Regions from separate parts of the Ectopseudomonas khazarica genome, predicted to be linked through region 1. Evidence: riboswitches for the same ligand, from Rfam matches in the RefSeq annotation. Region 1 holds a riboswitch; each other region holds the start of a gene.
What was found. A riboswitch is a leader RNA that binds a small molecule or an ion and turns the genes downstream of it on or off. The one in region 1 is predicted to bind cobalamin.

Region 1 (4,206 bases):
CTGTTTCTCGCCGCCTGCGCGGGCCATGCGCCGCAGCCGCAGAGCGGCGAAACCTCGGCCCGGCCCGCCGCCCCTGTACAGGCTCAGCAGAGCGAGCCGGCAGAGGATGACGTCGCCGCACTGGTCGACGACAAACCCTATGAAATGCCGCAGTTGGCCGACAGCCTGCTCGATCTCGGGCGTTCGCTGATCGGCACCCGCTATCGCTACGGCGGCACCTCGGTGCAGTCCGGTTTCGATTGCAGCGGCTTCGTCGGCTACCTGTTCCGCGAGGAAGTGGGTCTGGAGCTGCCGCGCTCCACCCGCGAGCTGATCAAGCTGGATGCGCCCAAGGTGGCGCGTGCCGACCTGGAGCCGGGTGACCTGATCCTGTTCAACAACCGGGGTCGTGGTCGCGTCAGCCATGCCGGCATCTACCTGGGCGATGACCAGTTCATCCACTCCAGCAGCAGCCGCAGCGGTGGCGTGCGCATCGACAGCCTGGACGACAGCTACTGGAAGCGCAGCTACATGGAGGCCAAGCGCGTGCTGGCGCTGGCTTCGACAGAAGACGAACAGGCCTCGGCCAAGGCCCATCCCTGAGGGGACGGCGTAACCGCAGGGTTGCGCCACCACGCCCGAGGCGGCAGAGTAGAGCCTGTCCAGGCTCAGGATCGCCTCGCTCATGCCCGTCACGACCCGTGTTGCCCTCGTTTCCCTCGCGCTGCTGCTGAGTGCCTGCAGCAGCCACGCTCCCGCTCCCCAGCCCGTCTACATACCGCCAAGCGCTTCCTCGGCCTATCAGGGCGGAACCGAGGATGTCCTGTTTCGTGCGCTCGGCCTGGTCGGTACGCCTTACCGTTATGGCGGCAACACACCCGAGGGCGGCTTCGATTGCAGTGGCCTGATCGGCTATGTCTACCGCGACGCCGCCGGTATCAGCCTGCCTCGCTCGACGCGTGAGCTCAGTGCCATGCGCACCCCGGATGTCCGTCGTGATGCCCTGCAAAGTGGCGACCTGGTGTTCTTCGCCACCAGCGGCGGGCGCAGCGTCAGTCACGCCGGCATCTATGTCGGCGAGGGTCGCTTCGTGCATGCGCCGTCCAGCGGCGGCACCGTGCGCCTGGACAGCCTCGACAACGTCTACTGGCAGCGTGTCTATCTCGATGCCAAGCGGGTCATCACGCCGGAGCTGGCGCACAACCCCTGACCCCTGCCGATGGCCGATCCCATTCGTCTGCCGCCGCAGCCTGAAGCGTGCGAGCTTTGCGCTCGCCCTGTGGCCTTGACGCGCCATCATCTGATTCCCCGGGCGCTGCATGACAAGGCCTACGTACAGAAACGCTATCCCCGGCATGAGCGCATCAGCGCCACGCTGTGGGTCTGTCGCGCCTGCCATAACCAGATTCACCGCCTGTTCAGCGAAAAGGAGCTGGCACTGACCTATAACACTCGGGAAGCGTTGCTGGGCGACGAGCGCTTGCGCACCTTCGTCGAGTGGTTGGCGCGCAAGCCGGCAGGCTTCACGCCCAGGCACTGAGCAGCTTCGGCGTTGACGCGCAGGGTGGCCAGCCTCTACTCTGCGCGCCTTGCTTCAGGTGCCCTGAATCGCCGCCAGCGGCGGTCGAGAGGGTGAAACAGGGAAGCCGGTTCCAATGCCGGCGCTGCCCCCGCAACGGTAGGTGAGTCGTACGCCGCCATAGGCCACTGTGCAGTGCACGGGAAGGCGCGGCGTTGAACCTTTGGTTCGCTCACGAGCCCGGAGACCGGCCTGTCGCAGTTTCACGGCATCGCGGAGGGCGTTGTCCGGCCAGCGCTCCGGTTGCACCGGGGCGTTCGTGTTTTCTGTCTTCCGCATGCCCGACCAGCCATTGGCGCCTGGATGGGACGTGCGCATCGTCGTCTCTTCTTCTGGTTGCCGTTCGCGCCGCGCACGACCTTGCCGGCGCGTGATGTACAGGAGCAGAGCATGAGCGAGTCCGTCGAACGTGATGAGCGCCACAAGGCGCGCATGCAGCGCAAGAAAGCCCTGATCGACGAGAAGATCGCCCAGGCCCAGGACGAGTACGGTCTGCTGCTGGTGCACAGCGGCAACGGCAAGGGCAAGAGCAGCAGCGCCTTCGGCATGGTCGCCCGGGCCCTCGGGCATGGCATCAGGGTCGGCGTGGTGCAGTTCATCAAGGGCGCAGCCAGCACCGGGGAGGAAACCTTCTTCCGCCGTTTCCCCGAGGAAGTCAGCTACCACGTGATGGGCGAGGGGTTCACCTGGGAGACCCAGGACCGTCAGCGTGACATCGCCAAGGCGCAGGACGCCTGGAACGTGGCGCGGCGCCTGCTCGCCGACGAGTCCGTCGGCCTGGTGGTGCTGGACGAGCTGAACATCGCCCTCAAGCACGGTTATCTCGACCTGCCCACGGTACTGGCCGATATCGAAGCCCGGCCACTGCTGCAGCATGTAGTGGTGACGGGGCGGGGCGCCTTGCCGGAGATGATCGAGGCCGCCGATACGGTCACCGAGATGAACCTGGTCAAGCATGCGTTCAAGGCCGGGGTGAAGGCGCAGAAGGGCATCGAATTCTGATGAGCGCACGTCAATGTCCGGCGCTGTTGATCGCCGCGCCGGCCTCCGGTCAGGGCAAGACCACCGTCACCGCTGCGCTGGCGCGCCTGCATACGCGCCAGGGGCGGCGGGTGCGGGTGTTCAAGTGCGGCCCGGACTTCCTCGACCCGATGATCCATGCCCGTGCCAGCGGCGCGCCGGTGTACCAGCTCGACCTGGCCATGGTCGGCGAGGCCGAGAGTCGCCGCCTGTTGTGGCAGGCCGCTGGCGAAGCCGACCTGATCCTGATCGAAGGGGTGATGGGCCTGTTCGACGGCAAGCCCTCGGCGGCCGACCTGGCGCGTCACTTCGGCGTAGCGGTGCTGGCGGTGATCGATGGCGCCGCCATGGCGCAGACCTTCGGCGCGCTGGCCCATGGCCTGGCCACCTTCCAACCGGACCTGCCGTTTGCCGGCGTGCTCGGCAACCGCGTCGCCAGCACGCGCCACGGCGAGATCCTGCGTGATGCCCTGCCGGAGACGATCCGCTGGTTCGGTGCCCTGCCACGCAGTGCGGCGGTGGAACTGCCCAGCCGCCACCTGGGGTTGGTGCAGGCGGCCGAACTGGCCGACCTCGATGCCCGGCTGGATGCCGCCGCTGATGCCCTGGCGGCCAGTGCCGACGTCGATCTGCCGCCATCAGTGAGCTTCGCCGCACCAGTGATCGATGAGCCAGGCTCCCTGCTTGCCGGCGTGCGCATCGGCGTAGCGCGGGACGCGGCATTCGCCTTCCTCTACCAGGCCAACCTCGACCTGTTGCAGGCCCTGGGCGCCGAGCTGCGCTACTTCTCGCCGCTCGCCGACAGCGCCTTGCCCGAGGTGGACAGCCTCTACCTGCCAGGTGGCTACCCCGAGCTGTACCTGGCCGAGCTGGAAGCCAACCAGGCCATGGCGGCGGCGATTCGTGCCCATCACCAGGCCGGCAAGCCGCTGCTCGCCGAATGCGGCGGCATGCTCTACCTGCTCGACGAGCTGCATGACAAGCAGGGCGCCAGTGGCCGCATGCTCGGCCTGCTTGCCGGCAGCGCGACCCTGCAGCCGCGCCTGACCGCGCTGGCGTTGCAGGAAGTCGAGCTGGCGGAAGGCCTGCTGCGTGGCCACACCTATCACCACTCACGACTGGACAGCCCGCTCACGCCGCACGCGCAGGCGCGCTGCCCGAACGGCAAGCCGGTGGCCGAGGCGGTCTATCGGCTCGGCCGGCTCACCGCCAGCTACATCCATTTCTACCTGCCATCCAATCCGGAGGCGGCCGCCGCGCTGTTGCGTCCATGAGCGATCACGCCTTCTCTGCGCTGGAGCGTGCGGCGGTGTACCGCGCCATTGGCGAGCGCCGTGACATGCGCCACTTCGCCGGTGGCCAGGTGCCGCCCGAGGTGCTGGCACGCCTGCTGGAGGCCGCGCACCACGCGCCCAGCGTCGGCCTGATGCAGCCCTGGCGCTTCCTGCGCATCAGCGATCCGCAGCTGCGCCAGCAGGCGCATGAGCTGGTGGAGGCGGAGCGGGTGCGTACCGCCGAAGCCCTGGGCGAGCGCTCGGACGCGTTCATGCGCCTGAAGGTCGAGGGCATTCGTGACTGTGCCGAGCTGCTCGCGGTGGCGCTGATGGACGGCCGCGAGAAGCACATCT
Region 2 (4,206 bases), 2.1 Mb from region 1:
CCAGCCGCGCCCCAGCGCCAGCTCCAGGCTGGCCTCGAGGCCGTCGGCAGACTGCTGGCCGACCTGCTCGGTGGGCGAGCTGGGGGTCTCGCGGCTGAGCAGCTTCTTCTTGACGATATGGTAGGCGGCCAGCGTCCACTCGCCCTGACCGTTCCAGAACGCCTGCTTGAGGCCGACCTCGGTCTGCCTGGCCCGGCTCAGGTCGAACTGTTGCTGGCTGGGGCTGAGCGTGAGCAGGTTGTTCACCCCTTCGGTGCTGGTGGCATGCTGGCCGTACAGCGACAGCTCCGGGGTCAGGGCGAACACCAGGCCGGCGCGCCAGTTGCCGCCGCTCAGGCTGCGGTCGACGCGGCTGTCGCCGAGCAGGTCGTCGCGCTGGATATGCACCTGGTCGCGGCGCACGCCGGTCACCAGCGACAGGCGCTCGCTCAGTTGCGTGCGGTTCTCGGCGAACAGCGAGAACTGCCGGGCCAGGTTGCGTTCGCGCGGGCCGTAGCCCTGCGGATCGTCGCTCTGGTAGCGGCCACCGCCAGAACCCGCCAGCGGCACGCTGTCGCTGAAGCTGCTGGCAAAGTCATGCTGACGGGCGAAGTGGATGCGGTTGTAGTCCACGCCCACCACGGTGCGACTGTCGAGACCGAACAGTGAGTGGTCCAGGGTGAAGCTCTGACGGTCGCCGACCTGTTCCTGGGTGTGCTTGATCTCGTAGAAGTCACTGCGCAGCACCAGGTCGCCGGGCTGCCAGCGGTAGGACTCGGCATTGCGCCAGTAGCGCTGGGTCTTGATGTAGTAGAGCTGGTTGCTCGCCGTCAGCGCATCGTTGATGCGCCAGTCGGTCACCAGGCGGGTGATCTGGTCGTTGTAGCGGACCTCGGCGTCGCCGACGTTGTAGTTGTGCTCGCGCAGGCTCTCGCGGTAATGGCCGTTGACCAGCGGGGTGCCGAAGTAGCGCTCGGGGTCCTGGTCGCCATGGTCGTGGGACAGGGTGAAGCTCAGCTCGTCACTCGCCTCCCAGCGCAGCGCGGCGCTGAACGCCAGGCTCTTCGAGTCGCCCCGGTCCACCCAGCCGTTGCTGGCCTGCTGATTGACGTTGAAGCGATAGCTCAGCGCGTCGCTCAGCGAGCCACCGCTGTCCAGCGCCATCTGCCGCCGGTCGTCGCTGCCGTAACCCAGGCGCAGCTGATTGTGGATCGGACCGGCGAAGGGTTTCTTCGGCACCACGTTGATCACCGCGCCGGTGGCGCCCTCGCCGTACAGCACCGAAGCCGGGCCGCGCAGCACATCGATACGCTGCACGGACCAGGTGTCCACCGGGAAGGTCACGGTGCCGGCTCCGACGTACTGGCGCGTGCCGTCGTACAGCTGCATGGTCGCGGAATGGCCGGTGAAGCCACGCGCCGACAGCGCGGTACCGCCGTTACCCGGCGTGCCGATGCTGCTGATGCCCGGCGTGCGGGTCACCGCATCCTGCACGCTGCGGTTGTTGCGCCCGCGCACCTCGGCGCCGCTCAGGCTGGTGGTGCTGGCCGGCGTCTGCAGAGCCGACAGCTCGAGCCGCGAACCGGCGCTGGTGGGCGTATTCAGGTCGGTTTCGCCCTCCTCGGCGGCCTTGGCCTGGATGGTCAGCCCGGGCAGGTCGACGGGGTCTTCGCTGGCCACGGCCAGGCCGGCAAACGCCAGGGCGAGTGGCACGGAGCAATACAACAGGGAGTGAGACACGGCAGAACGTCCAGGATTGCGCAGGGAAACCGGCCCGGCAGGGACCCGCGCCACCGGCTCGACAGCAGGTGTCGACGCGGATGAAGCAGACCCGAAAGGCATAATGTTATTGTTATAACATAACAATATGCTGTTTCGCAGCCGCTCGCCCGGGCCAGCCGGCCGGCGCAGGAAGTCCTGAGAAAAAAGGTCGTTGAAGCGGAAATGGCGCGCCATGAGTGTTCCATCGCAAAGGAAAAGGCACGGCAATCCGATGGAAATGCGCAACAGCAGACAGGGGCACGAACGCGCCCTACTGGAGTCAACGCCCGCCCACCGCGGGTTGCCAGACAGAGTGACTCCAGGCCGGTCTCCGGGCTTGCGAGGGGCATGAACGCATCGCCTTCCCATGCGCGTGGCGCACAGTGGCGTTTCGATGCGGTCGCTCGCTTACCGTTGCGGGGGCAGCGTCGGACTTCAACCGACTTCCCGTTTCACCTCACGCGCGGCGGCGTGAGACACCTGAAGCGGGGCGGATATGACCATCGCCGCCGCCTCGCGTCAAGGCAACTCGGCCATTGAGCCTGCGCGCAGCGCGCCGAGCCGCTAGACTGCCCCACCCTTTTCCCGGAGACGGCCATGACTCGAATCGCTTACGCCCGCGTCCTGTTCAGCGGGCCGGGTCTGTCCCGTGGCGCACTGGCCCAGAGCCTGCGCCAACGTGCCGAAGCCCTGCTCGGCGAGGCCCATCTGCACGACAGCGAGCAGGACCCCGAAGCCTTCTGGCAGGCCGTGGCGGATGCACCACGGCCGCTGCTGGTGGTCGACCTGGAACCCCGCGCCGATGCCATGCACCGTGACTGGCTGCGCCAGCGCATCGCCGAGCGCGGCAACGGCGAAGCCGTCTTCGTGGTGTGCAGCGCCCTCGAGGACGCCTGGCTGGACGGCCTGGCCGCACTGCTCGAACAGACCGGCCGCCACCTGCCCTGCCAGGACGTGCCGGCCCTGCCCGAGCAGCACCCCTGGTCGCAGATTCCGCCGCACAGCCAGCGCCTGCTGCTGTGCAACGGTCCGCGCTGCACGCGCAAGGGCGCCCTCGGCCTGTGGAAAACCCTGCGCCAGCGCCTCAAGGCCGCCGGCCGCCTGGAATGTCCCGGCGGTGTGCACATCACCCGCAGCCAGTGCCAGTTCCCCTGTGACCTGGGCCCGACGGCGAGCCTTTATCCACAGGGCGAGTGGTACGGCGTCAACGACGAGGCAGCGGTCATCCGCCTGGTGGACGAGCGCCTGGTCGCGGGGCGGGCCGTGCCGGAGCTGCGTATCGACCAGCCTGACGACAGTGCGCAGGAGCACTGAGCAGAAAGTTTTTTCCACCCCTGTAACGCCAGCGGCAGGTCCGACTCTAGTGAGTTGCCGGGCCTGAACGACGATGCTTCAGCCGGCCTCTCCAATTTCCAGAGGATAAGCGCATGACTATCAAGACCACCGCCGCTGGCGCCGCCATTGCCTTCGCCGCCGCCTCGCTGTTCGCCGGCATGACCGCCAGCGTCGCCTCGGCCGAGGAAGCGACCGTACACTGCTACGGCGTGACCTCCTGCAAAGGCCAGAACGACTGCAAGACCGCCGAGAACGCCTGCAAGGGCCAGGCAGTCTGCAAGGGCCACGGCTTCAAGGTGATGACCAAGGCAGAGTGCTCCGCTGCCGGCGGCACCGTAGGCGCCTAAGAGCCACGAGGGGCGGCCGGCCGGTCGCCCCGTTTTCACCTGCGGAGGCGGCGATGAAAGCAACGACGATGCTCGGCCACGGCCTGGGCCTGCGCAGCGAGTACTACCAGGAAATCCTCGAACGGCGGCCCGCGGTCGACTGGTTCGAGATCATCTCCGAGAATTACATGGTCGATGGCGGCAAGGCGCTGTACTACCTCGACGCCATCGCCGAACACTACCCGCTGGTCATGCACGGCGTATCGCTGTCGATCGGCGGGCCGCACGCGCTGGACCGCGACTACCTGCAGCGCCTGGCGCAACTGGCCAGGCGCGTGCGCCCGGCGTGGATCTCCGACCACCTGTGCTGGAGCCGGGGCAATGCCCACCAGCTGCATGACCTACTGCCGCTGCCCTACACCGAGGAAAGCCTGCAGCACGTCGCCGCACGCGTGCGCCAGGTGCAGGACGTGCTGGAGCGGCCGCTGGTCCTGGAGAACGTCTCCAGCTACCTGCGCTGCGCCGATGACCAGATGAGCGAATGGCAGTTTCTCTCGGCCCTGTGCGAACTCAGCGGCTGCGAGCTGCTGCTGGATATCAACAACGTCTACGTCAGCGCGCGCAACCATGGTTTCGAGCCGTGGGACTTCATCAGCGCACTGCCGACCGAGCGCATCCGCCAGTTCCACCTGGCCGGTCACCACGACTACGGCGACTACCTGATCGATACCCACGACCACCCGGTGTGCGACCCGGTCTGGCAGCTGTACCGGCGTACCCTGGCGCACCTGGGCCCGGTTTCCAC
Region 3 (4,206 bases), 2.5 Mb from region 1:
GCGTGGCGGTGATCGGCGATGGCGCCCTGACCGCCGGCATGGCCTTCGAAGCGCTCAACCATGCCACCGACGTCGGCGCCAACATGCTGGTGATCCTCAACGACAACGACATGTCGATCTCCAAGAACGTCGGCGGCCTGTCCAACTACCTGGCCAAGATCATCTCCAGCCGCACCTACGCCAGCATGCGCGAAGGCAGCAAGAAGATGCTCTCGCGCCTGCCCGGTGCCTGGGAAATCGCGCGCAAGGTCGAGGAGCACGCCAAGGGCATGCTGGTGCCCGGCACCCTGTTCGAGGAGCTGGGCTGGAACTACGTCGGCCCCATCGACGGCCACGACCTGCCGACCCTGCTGGCCACCCTGCGCAACATGCGCGACCTGGACGGCCCGCAGTTCCTCCACGTGGTGACCAAGAAGGGCAAGGGCTTCGCGCCGGCCGAGGCCGACCCGATCGGCTATCACGCCATCACCAAGCTGGAGCCGGTGACGCCGCCGGCCGCAGCACTCTCCAGCCCGAAGCGGCCGAGCGGCCCGAAGTACTCCAACGTGTTCGGCCAGTGGCTGTGCGACATGGCCGAGGCCGATGAGCGCCTGGTCGGCATTACCCCGGCGATGAAGGAAGGCTCCGACCTGGTGGCCTTCAGCGAGCGTTTCCCCGAGCGCTACTTCGATGTCGCCATCGCCGAACAGCATGCCGTGACCCTGGCGGCCGGCATGGCCTGCGAGGGCGCCAAGCCGGTGGTGGCGATCTACTCCACCTTCCTCCAGCGCGCCTATGACCAGCTGATCCATGACGTGGCCGTGCAACACCTCGACGTGCTGTTCGCCATCGACCGCGCCGGCCTGGTCGGCGAAGACGGCCCGACCCATGCCGGTAGCTTCGACCTGTCGTACCTGCGCTGCATCCCCGGCATGCTGGTGATGACGCCGAGCGACGAGAACGAGATGCGCCGCATGCTCACCACCGGCCACCTGTTCGACGGCCCGGCAGCCGTGCGCTACCCGCGTGGCACCGGCCCCAACGCCCCGCTCGATGCGGGCCTCGAACCGCTGGAAATCGGCAAGGCCGTGGTCCGTCGCCAGGGCAAGCGCGTCGCCCTGCTGGCCTTCGGCGTGCAACTGGCCGAAGCCCTGCGGGTTGGCGAGACGCTGGACGCCAGCGTGGTCGACATGCGCTTCGTCAAACCGCTGGACGAAGCCCTGCTGCGTGAGCTGGCCGACAGCCATGAGCTGCTGGTGACCCTCGAGGAAAACGCCGTGATGGGCGGTGCCGGCAGCGCGGTCAGCGAATTCTTCGCCGCCGAGAACCGCCAGGTGTCGATGCTGCACCTCGGCCTGCCGGACTACTACGTCGAGCATGCCAAGCCCAGCCAGATGCTCGCCGAGTGCGGCCTGGACGATGCCGGCATCGAACGCGCGGTGCGCGAACGCCTGAACCTGCTCTGAGCATGAGCCCCGCTCATCGCCGCATGAGCCGGGCTTGCTTGTCATGCCGCTGCGCGCGCACTAAGGTGCGCGCACTTCATGTTCCGCCAGGGTGCGCTGCGCAAGCGGCGTCAGCAAGCCGTTGAAAAAACGCCAACGCAGGTAGTTTTCAACGGTCTGCTGAACGGGAAGTCGGTGCGCTCTCCATGAGCAATCCCGACGCTGCCCCCGCAACGGTAATCGACTGCAAGCATCACGCTTGTCCCTATCCAACCGCCACTGGGAGCCCCCGGGAAGGCGGATAGGGGTCGAGAGCCCGGAGACCGGCCAAGGCGGATCGACTGGTGTTGCGGAGGGCAGCACGGTCAAGCGCCGCCCACGCGCTGGCTGCTGTCCTCCTCGAAAGTCTGCCGACCTTGAGGAAATCATCATGAGAGCGTCTCGCCTGGCCCTGGCCATTGCCGTCCTGCCTGGCCTGTCACTGGCCAGCGAACCCTACGTGGCCGAGCCCCTGGTCATCACCTCGGGCCGCATGCCCGAACCACAAGCCCAGGCCACGGCGGCCAGCACCGTGTTCGAGCGAGCGGATATCGAGCGTTTGCAGGTCAGCAGCGTTGCAGAGCTGCTGCAGCGCGTTCCCGGTCTTAGCGTCGTCCGCACTGGCGGTACTGGCAGCCAGACGGGCGTGTTTCTGCGCGGCACCAGCACGGCACAAACGCTGGTGCTGGTCGATGGCCAACGCATCGCCGCGGCATCCAGTGGTACCAGCAGCCTGGAATTTCTCGCCCCCGAGCAGATCGAGCGTATCGAGGTCGTGCGTGGCGCCCGTTCGGCACTCTACGGCTCCGATGCCATCGGTGGGGTGATACAGATTTTCACGCGCAAGGGCGATGACCAGGGGCTCGCCCCTTACGTGCGCCTGGCAGCCGGCAGCGACAGTACCTACCAGCGCAGCCTTGGTCTTTCCGGTGGCGATGAGCGCACCCGCTTTCACCTGGGCGCTGCACTGGACGAGACGGCCGGTATCGACGCGACCCGCGACGGTTTCGGCGCCAATGGCGACGACGATGCCTACCGCAACCGCTCACTGAGCCTGAGTCTGTCGCACCGCTTCGATGACAGCCTGCAGATCGGTTTCAACCTGCTCGACCAGCGTGGCCAGGTGGAGTACGACGATGTCTTCAGCGGCTCGCTGCCGACTACCGACTACCTGCTCAGCAGTGCTTCCGGCTTCATCGACGCACAGCTCAGCGATAGCTGGAGCAGTCGCCTGGAGCTGGGCCACAGCGAAGACAAACGCGATAGCGGCAATGATCAACCGGGTGGTTCAGTCAGCCAGTTCAACACATACCGTGACGCCGCCAACTGGCTGAACACGCTGACACTCACCGAGAACCATCAGTTGCTGCTGGGCTTGGACTGGTACGAGGATCGAGCCCAGGGCACCACGGACTTCGTCGAGGATTCGCGCTGGAACCGCGCAGCCTTCATCCAGCATCGTTATAGCGGGGAAAACTTTTCCACCGAGATCGGCTTGCGCCATGACGACAACCAGCAGTTCGGCGACGAAAACACCTGGAATGCGGCACTGACTCTGCCGCTGGGCAACGCCCACGATCTGATTCTGTCGTATAGCGAAGGCTTCCGCGCGCCAACCTTCAATGACCTGTATTACCCGGACTTCTGCTTCGGCAGCATGTGTTTCCCCAGCGCTAACCCCGAGCTCACCCCGGAACGCTCCAGGAGCTACGAACTGCAATGGCGCAGCCGGTACAGCGACACAGGCTCGCTGCAGGCCTCCGTTTACCGAACCGAGATCGAAGATGCCATCGTTCTGGACGAGAACTTCATTCCGCAGAACGTCCAGACTGCCCGGATCAATGGTTTCGAGGCCGCAGTGCAGCAGGAACTGTTCGGCTGGCAAGGCAACCTGGCCCTGGCCCTGATCGACCCGCGCGATCGCGACAGCGGTCATACCCTGCAACGTCGCGCCAAACGCACGCTGACGCTGGATATCGACCGCCGCTTCGGTGACGTGTCGATTGGCGCTGGCTGGCGTGCGCTCAGTGGTCGTTACGACGATGCCGAGAACCAGATCAGGATGAGCGGCTACGGCCTGCTCAGCCTGCGCGCAGCCTGGCAGGCCACCCAGGAACTGGGGCTGAGCCTGAAGCTGGATAACCTGCTGGACCGGGACTACGCAGAAGCCACGTACAGCACGCCCAACGGGCGCTTCGGCTACAACAGTGCCGGACGCACCGCACTGTTCGCCGTAACCTGGACGCCGCAGATCTGATGTCGATGCACTGCTCGCGTAGGGTGGGTTAGCGGCGCCGAACGCCTATCTGGCAAGCGCCGATGAACGGGAGCGCCGCGTAACCCACCAGCGATGGAACGCATGGCAGCGGTGGTGGGTTAGCGCCACATCGAGCGCAACCCACGCCAGCAACATCCACAGGCGGCCAAGCCTGCCTGCGAAAGCACTGCACGTCCCGTGGCACTAACGCGCCCCGGCCATCCGCTCGCACAACTGCTCGATCGCCCCGAGCATCTGCAGACTGGGCCGTTCCAGGCCCTTGTCCGGCACCGTCCATACCTGGCCCTGGCGCACGGCATGCAGCTGCGGCCAGGCCTGCCAGGCGCTCAGTTCGGCATTGCTGCCGCCCAGGATGATGTCCGGATCGCGCGCCAGCACGGCCTCCACGCTGACCTGTGGCGCAGGCTGCGGCAGCTCGGCGAAGAGGTTCCGTGCGCCGCACACCTGCAGCGCATCGCCGATCAA
Region 4 (4,206 bases), 2.4 Mb from region 1:
TCGAGCATGGCCTGCCGTCGCTGCCCTGGACCGATCCCCGGGCTGGTGCCCATGTCGCCCGTGCCGGTCTCACCTACCTGCACAGCCAGGCCGAGGCCGCCAGCGGTTGCCCGCTGACCATGACCTTCGCCGCCGTGCCGGCCATCAGCCTGCAGGCCAACGTCGCCGAGCAGTGGCTGCCGAAGATCCTCGCGACCGAGTACGACCCGCGCAACCTGCCGATGGAGCAGAAGAGCGGCGTCACCATCGGCATGGCCATGACCGAGAAGCAGGGCGGCACCGACGTGCGTGCCAACACCACGCGCGCCTATCCCATCGGCCTCGGCGGGCCGGGGCAGGGCTACGAGCTGGTCGGCCACAAGTGGTTCTGCTCGGCGCCGATGTGCGACGCCTTCCTGACCCTGGCCTACACCGACCGTGGCCTGTCCTGCTTCCTCCTGCCGCGCCATCGCCCGGATGGCTCGCGCAACGCGTTCTACGTCCAGCGCCTGAAGAACAAGCTGGGTAACTGGGCCAACGCCTCCAGCGAGGTGGAATACCGTGGCGCCTTCGCCTGGATGCTGGGTGAGGAGGGGCGCGGCGTGCCGACCATCATCGAGATGGTGGCCATGACCCGCTTCGACTGCATGGTCGGCTCCAGCAGCCTGATGCGCCAGGCCCTGACCCATGCGGCGCACCACTGCGCGCATCGCCAGGTCGGCGGCAAGCTGCTCGCCGAGCAGCCGTTGATGCAGAACGTGCTGGCCGACCTGGCACTGGAAAGCGAGGCGGCGCTGGCGCTGTGCATGCGCATGGGCCGGGCGCTCGACCATCAGCATGACGAGCAGGAGGACAAGTTCGCTCGCCTGGTCACCGCCGTGGGCAAGTACTGGATCTGCAAGCGCGCCCCGGAAATGATCTACGAGGCCAGCGAATGCATGGGCGGTGCCGGCTACGTCGAGGAAACCATCATGCCGCGCCTGTACCGCGAAGCGCCGGTCAACTCGATCTGGGAAGGTTCGGGCAACGTGCAATGCCTGGACGTGCTGCGCGCGCTGTCCAAGGAGCCCGGCGTGCTCGACGCGCTGTTCGCCGAGCTGGGTGATGGCCATGGTGATGCGCGCCTCAAGGCGCATATCCAGCGCCTGCAGGCGGACTTCCGTGACACCGCCGACATCCAGTACCGCGCACGCCAGCTCACCGAGGACATGGCCGTGGCACTGCAGGCCAAGTTGCTGCTCGAGGCGGGCAACAGCCTGGTGAGCGATGCCTTCATCGCCAGCCGTCTGGAAGGGCGAGGGCGGGTCTACGGGACCTTGCCGCGCGGCGTCGATGTCGAGGCACTGCTGGCGCGCAGCACGCCACACCTGGCCTGAGGTTCAGGCATCGATCGCCTGATGCGCTGTTTTTTGGCGCAACAGGCGAGTAATCTGGCGGCCGATGGTTCTGCGTGCGCACGCGTCACGCGGATGAAAAGGGAACAGGGTGCGGCGACTCTCGCCAAGGCCCTGGCTGCCCCCGCAACTGTAAGCGGCGAACGACACCCCTTGTGCCACTGACGATGGTCGGGAAGGCGGGTGAAGTGGCAAGCCGTGAGCCAGGAGACCTGCCATCGCTCACGGGCGTATTGCCCTTTCTTCCATCCGAATCGTCGCGCGGTGGGCGCGGCCAAGGAACCCCAATGCATATCGAACCCGGTGTCGTCGAAGGCGCCAAGATCCTGCTCAGCTACGCAACCGCCGTCAGCGCTCTCGGCCTCACCGCCAAGCTCGCCCTGGACAGCATCCGCAACAACGGCGGCGTCGCCGCACTGGCACTGCGCAGCCTGCTGACCACTGCGCTGGTGTTCTGCTTCTTCGAGGTCTTCCCGCACCACGCCGTGGGCGTGTCCGAGGTGCACCTGATCCTCGGCTCGACCCTGTTGCTGCTGTTCGGCGCCGGCGCCGCCGGCATCGGCCTGGCCGCCGGCCTGCTGCTGCAAGGGCTGTTTTTCGCGCCCTTCGACCTGCCGCAGTACGGGATGAACGTCACCACGCTGCTGGTACCGCTGTGGGGCATCAGCCTGCTGGCCAAGCGCATCGTCGCGCCGGGCACCGCATACGTGGAACTCTCCTACAAGCAGGCGCTGGCGCTGTCGACTGCCTACCAGGGTGGCATCGTCGCCTGGGTGGCATTCTGGGCCGTCTATGGCCATGGTTTCTCCGCCGAAAACCTGGCGGCGGTGGGCAGCTTCGGCCTGGCCTACATGAGCGTGATCCTGGTCGAGCCGCTGATCGACCTGGGCGTGCTGGCAGCCGCCAAGACGCTGTCGCGTTTCAGCCAGGGGCCACTGTTCAACGTGCGCCTGCACCAGGCGGCCTGATTCCGCTGATCAGCGGCGGCGCTGCCAGATCATCTGGCCGCTATTGCTCTCGGTGACCAGGTACTGGTCACTGAAGCGGTAGTAGGCCGCCGGGCGATAGTCGGGCGCGCCGCTCAGACGCACCATCAGCAGGCCGTCCTGACTGCGCCAGTGACCGCTGTACTGCACCTCGCCCGGGCTGTCGTAGGTCCACTCGGCGCCACCTGCGGCGGAGCGGCTCCATTGCGTGACGCTGCCGTCCGGGTTCAGTTGCAGCGTCATCACGCTGTTGAACGAGGCGAAGCTGGCGCCGCCGCTGTTGACGATCTTCTCGTGCACCCAGGTGCCGATCAGTGCCGGGTCGTGAATGACAGCGACGACAGGCGCCTGCTCGGCCTGCGCCGCTTCGCGCTGGAACAGGGCCTGGCGCTCCAGCACCTGCCCGTTGCGCGGGTCGCGTGCGGCGATCGAGGCGTTGAGCATCGCGTTGGCGTAGGTGGCATTCATGTTCGCCAGCAGCAGGCCGGAGCGTGGATCGCTGATCTCGGCGCGCAGCAGCTGGCGTCGTAGCGGCCCCTGAGGGTCAGGCGCAGGCTGCGGTTCTCCACATATTGCCCCTCCACCTGATCACCCTGCTGCTGCAGGATCAGCTCGGCGGGCTGACCGTCGAGCGTCGTCCGGTAGTGGCCATCGAGTTCGCCGGCGCGGGCGCCGAGACACACGGCGACGGCCAGCAGCAGGCAGAGTGCTCGAAGCATGGGGATGACCTCTGGGCAATTGCTGCAAGCCTAGCTGCTGGCATCGTGCCGCGAGCGTCGTCGCGCTATGTTTTCGTCGGCGTATGCAGGCAAGATAGGGATGTCCGTTCAGTCAGGAAGATGCATCGTGAAAGCCTGCTCAGATGATTTCATCGTTGTTCACACCCCCGAGGAGGCGGTGGACCGTCTCGCCGCCCTGCACCAGGAGGCCACTGGTGCGTTGAGCCAGGCGCTCAAGCGTTATCTCAAGGAGCGCATCCGTCCGGACGCCAGCGAGCACTGCCTGTTCCGCTACCCCGAGCTGCGCCTGACCTATTTGTGCCAGGGCGAGGTGCCGACCACCGTGCGCGCCTACGCCAAGGTGCAGGTGCCGGGCACCTACGCCATCACCGTGACCCAGCCGGCAGCGTTCCGCAAATACCTGCTGGAGCAGCTGCGCCCGCTGATGAACGATTTCACCCTGCGCGTGGAAGTCGGCCGCAGCCAGCAGAACATCCCCTATCCCTACGTGGTCGAGGGCGGCGATGAGCTGGCCGGCAGTGGCGTGACCGCCGCCGAACTGGCGCGGGTGTTCCCCAGCACCGATCTGTCCGCCGCCACCGATGGCACGGCCGACGGCCTGTACGACTGGGAAAACATCGACCCGCTGCCGTTGGCGCTGTTCGATGCGGCGCGCACCGACTTTTCCCTCAAGCGCATCCAGCACTACACCGGCAGCGACTGGCGCCATGTGCAGCCGTGGATTCTGCTGACCAACTATCACCGCTACGTCGATCAGTTCATCCGCCATGGCCTGGACATGCTGGTGGGCAACTCGCGCTTCAGCCGCATGGTGCTGCCGGGCAACGTGGTGATCAGTCGCGGTATGACCGAAGGCGAGATGCAGGCGATCATCGAGAACGTGGTCTGGCACCGCTACCAGATGCCGGCCTATCACCTGCAGGCCGAGGATGGCCACGGCGTGACCCTGGTCAACATCGGCGTCGGCCCGTCCAACGCCAAGAACATCACCGATCACCTCGCCGTGCTGCGTCCGCACTGCTGGCTGATGATCGGCCACTGCGGCGGCCTGCGTCAGTCGCAGACCATCGGCGACTACGTGCTGGCGCACGCCTACATGCGCCGCGA

Region 2: linked by a shared signal. The riboswitch ahead of JLK41_RS25035 (TonB-dependent receptor) and the one ahead of cobO (cob(I)yrinic acid a,c-diamide adenosyltransferase) in region 1 are both predicted to bind cobalamin.
Region 3: linked by a shared signal. The riboswitch ahead of JLK41_RS21325 (TonB-dependent receptor domain-containing protein) and the one ahead of cobO (cob(I)yrinic acid a,c-diamide adenosyltransferase) in region 1 are both predicted to bind cobalamin.
Region 4: linked by a shared signal. The riboswitch ahead of JLK41_RS20885 (energy-coupling factor ABC transporter permease) and the one ahead of cobO (cob(I)yrinic acid a,c-diamide adenosyltransferase) in region 1 are both predicted to bind cobalamin.

What each region holds. Positions count from the first base shown of each region.
Region 1 covers NZ_CP068551.1:1,994,725-1,998,930, forward strand. Annotated here, with positions in the region: gene JLK41_RS09460 (C40 family peptidase) at 1-582, shown strand, start outside; gene JLK41_RS09465 (C40 family peptidase) at 665-1,189, shown strand; gene JLK41_RS09470 (hypothetical protein) at 1,199-1,519, shown strand; cobalamin riboswitch at 1,559-1,768, shown strand; gene cobO (cob(I)yrinic acid a,c-diamide adenosyltransferase) at 1,949-2,560, shown strand; gene JLK41_RS09480 (cobyrinic acid a,c-diamide synthase CobB) at 2,560-3,852, shown strand; gene bluB (5,6-dimethylbenzimidazole synthase) at 3,849-4,206, shown strand, end outside.
Region 2 covers NZ_CP068551.1:5,325,615-5,329,820, forward strand. Annotated here, with positions in the region: gene JLK41_RS25035 (TonB-dependent receptor) at 1-1,719, opposite strand, end outside; cobalamin riboswitch at 2,046-2,239, opposite strand; gene JLK41_RS25040 ((2Fe-2S) ferredoxin domain-containing protein) at 2,338-3,054, shown strand; gene bufA2 (BufA2 family periplasmic bufferin-type metallophore) at 3,168-3,422, shown strand; gene bufB (MNIO family bufferin maturase) at 3,476-4,206, shown strand, end outside.
Region 3 covers NZ_CP068551.1:4,529,406-4,533,611, forward strand. Annotated here, with positions in the region: gene dxs (1-deoxy-D-xylulose-5-phosphate synthase) at 1-1,445, shown strand, start outside; cobalamin riboswitch at 1,568-1,770, shown strand; gene JLK41_RS21325 (TonB-dependent receptor domain-containing protein) at 1,855-3,720, shown strand; gene JLK41_RS21330 (cobalamin-binding protein) at 3,925-4,206, opposite strand, start outside.
Region 4 covers NZ_CP068551.1:4,434,254-4,438,459, reverse strand. Annotated here, with positions in the region: gene JLK41_RS20890 (acyl-CoA dehydrogenase family protein) at 1-1,355, shown strand, start outside; cobalamin riboswitch at 1,404-1,607, shown strand; gene JLK41_RS20885 (energy-coupling factor ABC transporter permease) at 1,661-2,341, shown strand; gene JLK41_RS20880 (hypothetical protein) at 2,351-2,827, opposite strand; gene JLK41_RS25410 (hypothetical protein) at 2,824-3,078, opposite strand; gene amn (AMP nucleosidase) at 3,206-4,206, shown strand, end outside.